2 regions of the Paenibacillus lacisediminis genome follow, and region 2 is predicted to be linked to the other one. Evidence: a T-box and tRNA genes for the amino acid it is inferred to sense, from the RefSeq annotation. Region 2 holds a T-box; the other holds one or more tRNA genes.
The links. The T-box of region 2 lies ahead of ACLD72_RS03495 (valine--tRNA ligase). A T-box ahead of a tRNA ligase gene usually reads a tRNA of that ligase, here a tRNA-Val.

Region 1 (4,083 bases), on a different contig from region 2:
TCCGGCCGGTTTCATATAAAATCCGACAGTGTACTGCCCGGTCGCTTTGAAGTCATACGTGTAGTCTTTGGTGCGGAACCAGAAATTATCCCGCTGCTCCTTGATTTCATCGGTTTGGATCTCCTTGACGGTACCGTCTGGCGCCGTAATCGAGACGCGGACCGCCGAAATATTCGTCTTCAAATTATCGATTTGTGAAAACACGTAAAATTTAAGCTTGCCCGTCTTTTTGATATCCCCAAACACTCCTTCCTCATTAGACAAGGACATATGAACGTTCGGTTTATAGTAATTGACCGTTTTCGTTTCTTCGTTATAATCGGCCAAACCCTCGAGATTCCGTAAAGGGACGTAGGTTTTTCCATCGATAATATATCCGCCGTCTTCCAGCTCGCGTCCGTTCAGCAGCAGTTTCACTTTTTGACTGGCCGCGTCGGCAAACAGCATGGAACCTCCCATTAGAGAGAAGGCAATGGCAAGGACAGCAACTCTTCTCCATTTCAATTTCATTGTATGAACCCTCCATTTGATTCATGTTGATATAAATTTATACTCCGCCTGTACGGGCAAGTTGCGGTATTACCGGTAAAAGCCGGATATTTTTTCCGTCCTGTCCGCCTGCTTTGCTACGGTGCCCGTTTCGGGGCTTTCGTTTGGAAGGGAATTGGAGTACATTAAAGGGAAGGATGTGACTTTCACAAGGGGGATATTTATGACACTTCGTTTGCAAATGCTTGGCACGGGCGGGGCATTCGCCAAAAGGTACTTTAACAATAACGGTCTCCTCTATGCGGAGGACTTTACGCTGCTGATCGATTGCGGCATTACCGCACCGCTCGCGCTGCATACGCTTGGCAATTCGCTCGATGGAATCGACGGCATACTCATCACGCATATCCATGGCGACCATGTTGGAGGCCTCGAAGAATTCGCCTTCCGCATGAAATACGGTTCCGGGAAGAAACCGGTTCTCTACATCGCCGACAAGTTGGTCACCCCGTTATGGGAAAACACGTTAAAAGGCGGAATGAGTCAGGATGGGGTGATCGGTTCGCTTGACGACGTTTTTGATGTCAGGCTCCTCATAGAAGGAAAAACCGAGCAATTGTCACCGGGGCTTTCCGTGGAGATTATCCAGACACCGCATATTCCCGGCAAACCAAGCTATTCGCTGTATTTTAACGGCGAGATTTTTTATAGTGCGGATAAAACCTTCCAGCCGGAGCTGCTGACCCGGTTTGTAAGAGAAAGAAACTGCCGGAAAATTTTGCACGAGGTTCAGCTTACCGGTCCGGGCGAAGTACATACGACGCTTCAGGAGCTGCTCTCCTTGCCTCCGGAGATTCAAAGCAAAATTTCGCTGATGCATTATGGAGACGAAATGGAGTCATTTATCGGTAAAACCGGGGAGATGGATTTTCTGCGCCAGCACGAAATTTATACGCTATAGAGGGTCAAAAAAACAACCTCCGGCCTTTCGGCCGGAGGTTGTCCTATTCGAAGCTTGGCAGGTTGTCCAGATTATTTGACGGATCTCCATCGGCGTCGCCGCGGATATACATTTCGCCGTCCCGGCCTTTAAAGACGTTGACGCCGGCGATGGCACCAGCTTTAACTTCCTGAAGCGCCTGTTCGTAATCAAGCACCCGCCCGCTTGACGTTTTAAATGACTCCAGGTCACCGTCGCCGTTTTTACGGACTGCGATAAACGTTTCTCTGGTATTCAGGGGCATCTTATGATCACATCTCCTTATCAAGAAGTATGATTATAGATTGCCCCATAATCCAAAAACTATGACTTCAACGATTTGACCATGCGCACATGGGGGATGCCGGCGTCATCAAACGGCTCGGCCGATATCGTCTCGTAGCCCAGCTTCGCGTAGAAGCCCTCGGCTTGGCACTGCGCATCAAGCACCGATTTCTCCAGTCCCAGCTCACGCGCCAGTTCTTCCAGGGCAATCAGCAGGATTTTTCCGACGCCTTGCGAGCGAAAAGGTTTGCGTACGGCAATCCGCTGCATTTTCGCCGAATTATCCTGATAGTAAGTAAGCCGTCCGGTGGCGGCGTATTCCCCGTCCAACTCGATCAGCACATGATGAACATCGGGGCCGATTTTGTCATATTCGTCAATTTCCAAATCGATCGGCACCATCTGCTCCTCCACAAACACTTCCTTGCGGATGTCCAGGCATTTCTCTAATTGTTCCTCTGTTTTTGCTTGTATAATTGTAGCGGCTGACACCAGGCTTCCCCTCCCACGGTTTCTCTCGTTCATCTATTGTTTTAAACTGCATTATTATACAAAAAAATAGTTTTCATGTATAGTTACTCCCGTAAGTAGGTCGAGGAATAGTCCGGGCCTATGAAGCTTAGTCTGTAGAGTACACATCTTCCGCGATCGTCGGAGAGTACACTTCATCCGAAACGGATGCACCAAACGGCCACGGCCATCCGTTCGCCTGCTTGTCCATCGTCGCCCGATCCGGCGCCAAGCTGCAGGCGCTGACCAGCGTGAGCAGGATGGCCGCAGCCAAAATGACGGCCCAGCCGGCGCTTTTTTTCCGGTTCTGTCCCACCAGGGACTTATTGAAGTATCGCCGCATATGAAACATCCTTTCCTGGTAACAATCTTGCCAAAGCTGGCATATTCCATTGTTGTCTCATGCCACTCTGAATATACGCAAAAAAACATTTGACAGAGTCAGCTCAGCCTGTTATTATAAATTTTGTCTTCAAAATATTTTGATCTGCTAGCTCAGCTGGGAGAGCACCATCTTGACAGGGTGGGGGTCAGTGGTTCGAGCCCACTGCAGATCATCGCCGAGAAGCCTTGATATACAAGGCTTCTTTTCTTTTTGACTAAGGATTGAAATTGTATAAAAACTGCTTCTGGGGTCTAAATGGGGGCCAAAATCTTTTTTTAACAACAATATTAGGCCGCTTATGGACTGTTTTTGACTGTATTCTGAAATTTGTTTTTGCTACTGACAGTAGCGAATCGTGCGTTTATTTATTCCTAAAAATAGTGTAAGACCACGGAGATGATTCTTCCCCTATGTAAAAGATATCGGACCGTGCGGGTGTAATAACACTCACCTTAACTGGTCTTTCTATTCCTTCACTTATTAGAACAGAAATTACTAACATTTCAGCTAACCTGGGACTTACCTCCCAAGGTAAGTCTATTTTATGATATTCCCCTTAGTCCATCTCCTCTTAATGTAGAATATAATAAATTTCACTTAGTGATGATCGGACAACAAACGGCCACTAATCGGACGCACCAACTCCTTTCAAGGCCCATGAACGCAAAAAGGCCGTTGCAAGTCACAATTGAAAATTTCCTATCATGATTAATAAATAAATCATGATAGATTTTTTTATGGTGATCTTGCTTAATCCTTGAACTGCAACGGGCATAATCCATTCATCGGAAGATACTACCGTCTTCGTAATGCTCGCAGTTCATGCGTATTTATTGCCCCACTCACCGTCGAATTAATGACGTCGGTGAAAAGTAATAAATCAGAATACTCATTTCGGCGCGTGCCATGAGTTGAGAAAAATAAAAAAAAAGCAATGTATGTGTATATAATAGCAGATTGTCCCGAAGCTATGATCAGTGCTCTGGGCTAGGAGATCCCGATGAATTACTTGCGCTCAATATATCCCCAATTTTAATCCACTTCCATTGGTCCTTCGCAAACACCAACTTGATTTCGCGCAAATACGTTTGAACGGTTGTTATAAATCCACTCAATTCAACATCTTCTTATTCTCCGAAAACACGAACTGTAACACGCCGGGGATCACGGAATGCTTCGGCAATCACTCGCTCGATCTGCTCTACTTCCTGATTCAAGTACCGGCTGCTGCTTGCGGGTTCCTTCTTTCCTCTCCCGCTTAAGAGCTTCATTATGCTCCGGCAAAATAAATTTTGTTGACCAAAGACCATCACCTAATCTGCTGCTACTCATAAGATGCCCCTCAATAATATAAGTAATAATCGATGTTATCCCTTGAACTAGGTTTGGTTATTTTCGATTCTTGCTCAGTCTCCCAAGGTTTCAGGATCACAAT
Region 2 (4,083 bases):
GGCGGTCATCGCCTTGTCGGGTACGGCCGCGTTCAAGGACGCTTCGTATTCCGAAGTGTTGCAGAACCGGCGGATATAATGTTCGTTGCGGGCGATCACTTCGTGCGTTTCGGAACTGCCCGGCTTAACGACGAGCTCGATTTTTTTGCTCATCGGCACGTTCACTTCAGCGCGGATATTGCGCACGGCACGGATGATGTCGATCAGCAGATTCATTTCCTGAACGGCGTCCGGAGCTTCCAAAGCCGGGTCGTATTCAGGCCATGCAGCCAGCGTAATCGTATCGCCTTGATGCGGCAAATGCTGCCATATTTCCTCGGAAATAAACGGCATGAACGGATGAATCATCCGCAGCGTACGATCCAGCACGAAGGCCAGCACCGATTGCGTTTTCCGCTTGGCCGCAGCATCTTCCCCGTAGAGGGACAGCTTGGCGAATTCGATGTACCAGTCGCAAAGATCGTCCCAAATAAAGTTATACAGCAGGCGCCCGGTTTCCCCGAACTCGTAAGCGTCAATCAAACGGGTGATCTCTTTGGCCGTCTCGTTGAAACGGTGCAAAATCCAACGATCTGCCGTCGACAATTCTCCGCTGATATCGATATCGTCGTAAGTCACGCCATCGAGATTCATCAAAGCAAACCGGGAGGCGTTCCAGATTTTGTTTGCGAAATTGCGCGCCTGTTCGACGCGTTCCCACCGGAAGCGCAGATCCTGCCCCGGCGTGCTGCTTGTCGAAATCATGTAGCGCATCGCGTCCGTACCGTATTTCTCGATCACTTCGAGCGGATCGACACCGTTGCCCAGCGATTTGGACATTTTCCGCCCTTCGCTGTCACGCACGAGCCCGTGCATCAGCACATCCTTAAACGGAATTTCTCCTTTGAATTCGAGTGACGTGAAAATCATCCGCGCTACCCAGAAATAAATAATATCGTACCCGGTCACAAGCACGTCGGTCGGGAAATAACGCTTCAGGTCCGCACTGGATTCGTCCGGCCAGCCCAATGTCGAAAACGGCCACAAAGCCGAGCTGAACCACGTATCGAGTACGTCCTCGTCCTGCTTCAGATCGTCTCGTCCAAGTTTGGCGCGGGCTTCCTCTTCGCTGCGGGCCACAACCATTTCGCCGGTCGCCTCGCAGTACCAGGCCGGAATCCGGTGCCCCCACCACAGCTGGCGGGAAATACACCAGTCGCGTACATTTTCGATCCAGTGCAAATAAGTTTTTTCGAAGCGGTCCGGTACGAAGTTGACGCCTTTCCCGGATTTTTGCGCCGCGATGGCCGCTTCCGCAAGAGGTTTCATTTTCACGAACCACTGGGTCGACAAATACGGCTCGACCACTGCGCCCGTCCGTTCGCTGTGTCCGACCTGATGCACGTGGTCTTCGATTTTAATGAGAACGCCAAGCTCCTGCAAATCCTTGACGATTTGCTTGCGGCATTCGCTGCGGTCCAGCCCTTGGTATTTGCCGGCTTCCCCATTCATCGTGCCGCTTTCGTCCATGACGTTGATTTGCGGCAGGTTATGGCGCAGGCCCACCTCGAAGTCGTTCGGATCATGCGCCGGGGTAATTTTTACCGCACCGCTGCCGAATTCTTTTTCGACATATTCATCCGCGATAATCGGGATTTCCCGGCCGACGATCGGAAGGCGGAGCGTTTTACCGACCAGATGCCGGTACCGTTCGTCCTCCGGATGAACCGCCACGGCCGTATCGCCGAGCATCGTCTCCGGACGCGTCGTCGCCACGGTGATAAATCCGCTGCCGTCGCTGAGCGGATACTGCAGATGATACAGGTGGCCGCCCACTTCTTTATATTCAACCTCGATATCGGACAGCGCAGTGCGCGCGGCCGGATCCCAGTTGATAATATATTTGCCGCGGTAAATCAAGCCTTTTTCGTACAGCTTCACAAACACTTCGCGAACCGCTTGGGAAAGCCCCTCGTCCAGCGTAAAACGCTCGCGCGAATAGTCAAGCGAAAAGCCCATTTTTGCCCATTGCTCGTGGATCGTGGCGGCATATTGATCCTTCCATTCCCAGACGCGTTCCAGGAACTTCTCGCGCCCCAGATCGTAGCGGCTGACGCCTTGCTCGCGCAATTTTTGCTCCACTTTCGTTTGCGTGGCGATCCCCGCATGGTCCGACCCCGGCACCCATAATGCGTCATACCCCTGCATCCGTTTCGTCCGGATCAAAATATCCTGCAGTGTAAAATCAAGCGCATGGCCGATATGCAGCATGCCGGTCACGTTTGGCGGCGGGATTACGATCGTAAACGGCTGCGCGTCCGGACGCTGCCCGGCTTTGAAAAAGTCCCCCTCCATCCAATAACGGTACCACTTCTGTTCGGCCGACTTGGGGTCGTACGTCGTTGGCATTTCCGTTTGACTTTGTTGACCTTGGTTTTCCGTCATACCATTCAACCTCCGTTACAAATAAGCATCGCCTTCACTTGCCAAAGATAATCCGCGCGCATGAACTGCGATTATCCCCGACACTTTCCTTTGCAGCGAGCCGTTCCTCCCTCGGACACCCGCCGCAAAAACAAAAAAGCCTTTCGTCTCAAAGGACGAAAGGCTTTACTTTCGCGGTACCACCTTTGTTTCGCAGCATCCAGCCTTCCTTCGCCGGCCGCCATTGATCCGGCAAAAAAGTTGAAAAACCGCGACACTTAAGCAGATAACGGCTGCTACCGGTCCGTTCTAACGGCTATCTCCGCTCAAACGGACGACTCCCGGGCGACTTCGGCCAGCTAACATCCTGCGGAATCTTTCAGCGTTCCAACTCCGCTCTCTGAAGGGTTCACTGCCCTACTCTTCCCATTCCAAGTCGATGACAACAATCATTTTGCTTGAATCTATATTATCATAACTTGGAAACCTGCGGGAGTCAATATTCAGCCGTCCATCATGAATGAAGCGCCTACGGAATATACAAAATTTGCCCTTCCGCCAAATGGTTTTCGGACAGTCGATTGTACAGCTGCAGCTCGCGGGAGCTCAAATGATAACGCTCCGCAATGTCATCCAGCGTTTCTTCCCGCTGCACGATCACCAGCTTGACCTTACGGAACGGGGTTTGTTCCTCGCTGCCTTGAATAAAAAGATTTTTCCACAAAAGATCCTCGCCATCGCCGATCTCCGCCTCGTCGGACGCCGTCGGGGAATACGCTTCTTGCGTTTGCAGATCGTGCTGCGGCCGCGAAAAAATCAGCTTCTTGAGGCCAAAAGACTCGCTTTCTTTTTCTTCGGTGCCTTTTTTGCTGCCAAGCGCGATTTTCAGTTCTTTTTTCTCCTCCGCTTCGGCCTGCGCCAGGTTTTCCGGCAATACGGCGTTTTCCGGCTCCTTGGCGGCCTCGGCAGCGGCTTTGTTCGGCCCGGCCGCTACGTTTTCCTCTACGGCTTCGGAAAATGAAGGAACGGCAGGTTCTTGCGATTCCGCCTCGCTTGCCGTTACGTTAACCAGTTCGTTTTCCTGGGCTTCGAAATGCAACGGTTCTTTTTCGGCGGCTTCAGGTTTCACCGGCTCATTCAAACGGTCGGCAGCTTCCGGCTCGGCAAAAGGGGACATTACCTCTTTGAACCACACATCATTGAACTGCTCAAACTCCGTTTGCGGCAGCATGTTTTGGGCCGGAAGGGCGTATTCCTTGTCCGTCCAAGGCCCGGCAGGCGGCTCCACGTTCTCTTCCCCCAACCATAGGGAGGTCGGCTCCGTCTCCGGGTCCGGCTTCGGCGTCGGCTCGTCCGGGCTTCGCTGCTCTTTCAGCACTTCCTCCGGAAACGCCTGCCATTCCGTAAGTTTCGGGAGTTCTGGTACGGCATGGATTTCCTCCTGTTCCGCTAAGGAGAGACTACCCGTCTCCTCCTCGTCACGAACGCCCGGAACGACGTGTGCGGTCGTAAATTCCCGATCCTTCCAGTTGTCGGCCTCCACCGCCAGAGAGGATGTTTCCACCCCCTGGAGCGACAAAACGCCGGTAATGTTCAAGCTGCGCGCGCTGAGCAGATCCACATCGAAATTTTCAATTTCCACCGTGATATCCTCCAGCCGGTTCACCCGGCTGAGCGGAA

Region 1: it has a tRNA-Val gene. The T-box ahead of ACLD72_RS03495 (valine--tRNA ligase) is inferred to sense a tRNA for this amino acid. The anticodon was not compared.

The regions. Positions count from the first base shown of each region.
Region 1 covers NZ_JBKIAX020000010.1:92,379-96,461, reverse strand. The annotation lists gene ACLD72_RS19610 (copper amine oxidase) at 1-504, opposite strand, end outside; gene ACLD72_RS19605 (MBL fold metallo-hydrolase) at 713-1,450, shown strand; gene ACLD72_RS19600 (DUF3892 domain-containing protein) at 1,494-1,733, opposite strand; gene ACLD72_RS19595 (GNAT family N-acetyltransferase) at 1,793-2,278, opposite strand; gene ACLD72_RS19590 (hypothetical protein) at 2,373-2,606, opposite strand; tRNA gene ACLD72_RS19585 (tRNA-Val) at 2,748-2,820, shown strand; gene ACLD72_RS19580 (hypothetical protein) at 3,991-4,083, opposite strand, start outside.
Region 2 covers NZ_JBKIAX020000002.1:27,055-31,137, forward strand. The annotation lists gene ACLD72_RS03495 (valine--tRNA ligase) at 1-2,424, opposite strand, end outside; T-box leader at 2,573-2,846, opposite strand; gene ACLD72_RS03500 (LysM peptidoglycan-binding domain-containing protein) at 2,933-4,083, opposite strand, start outside.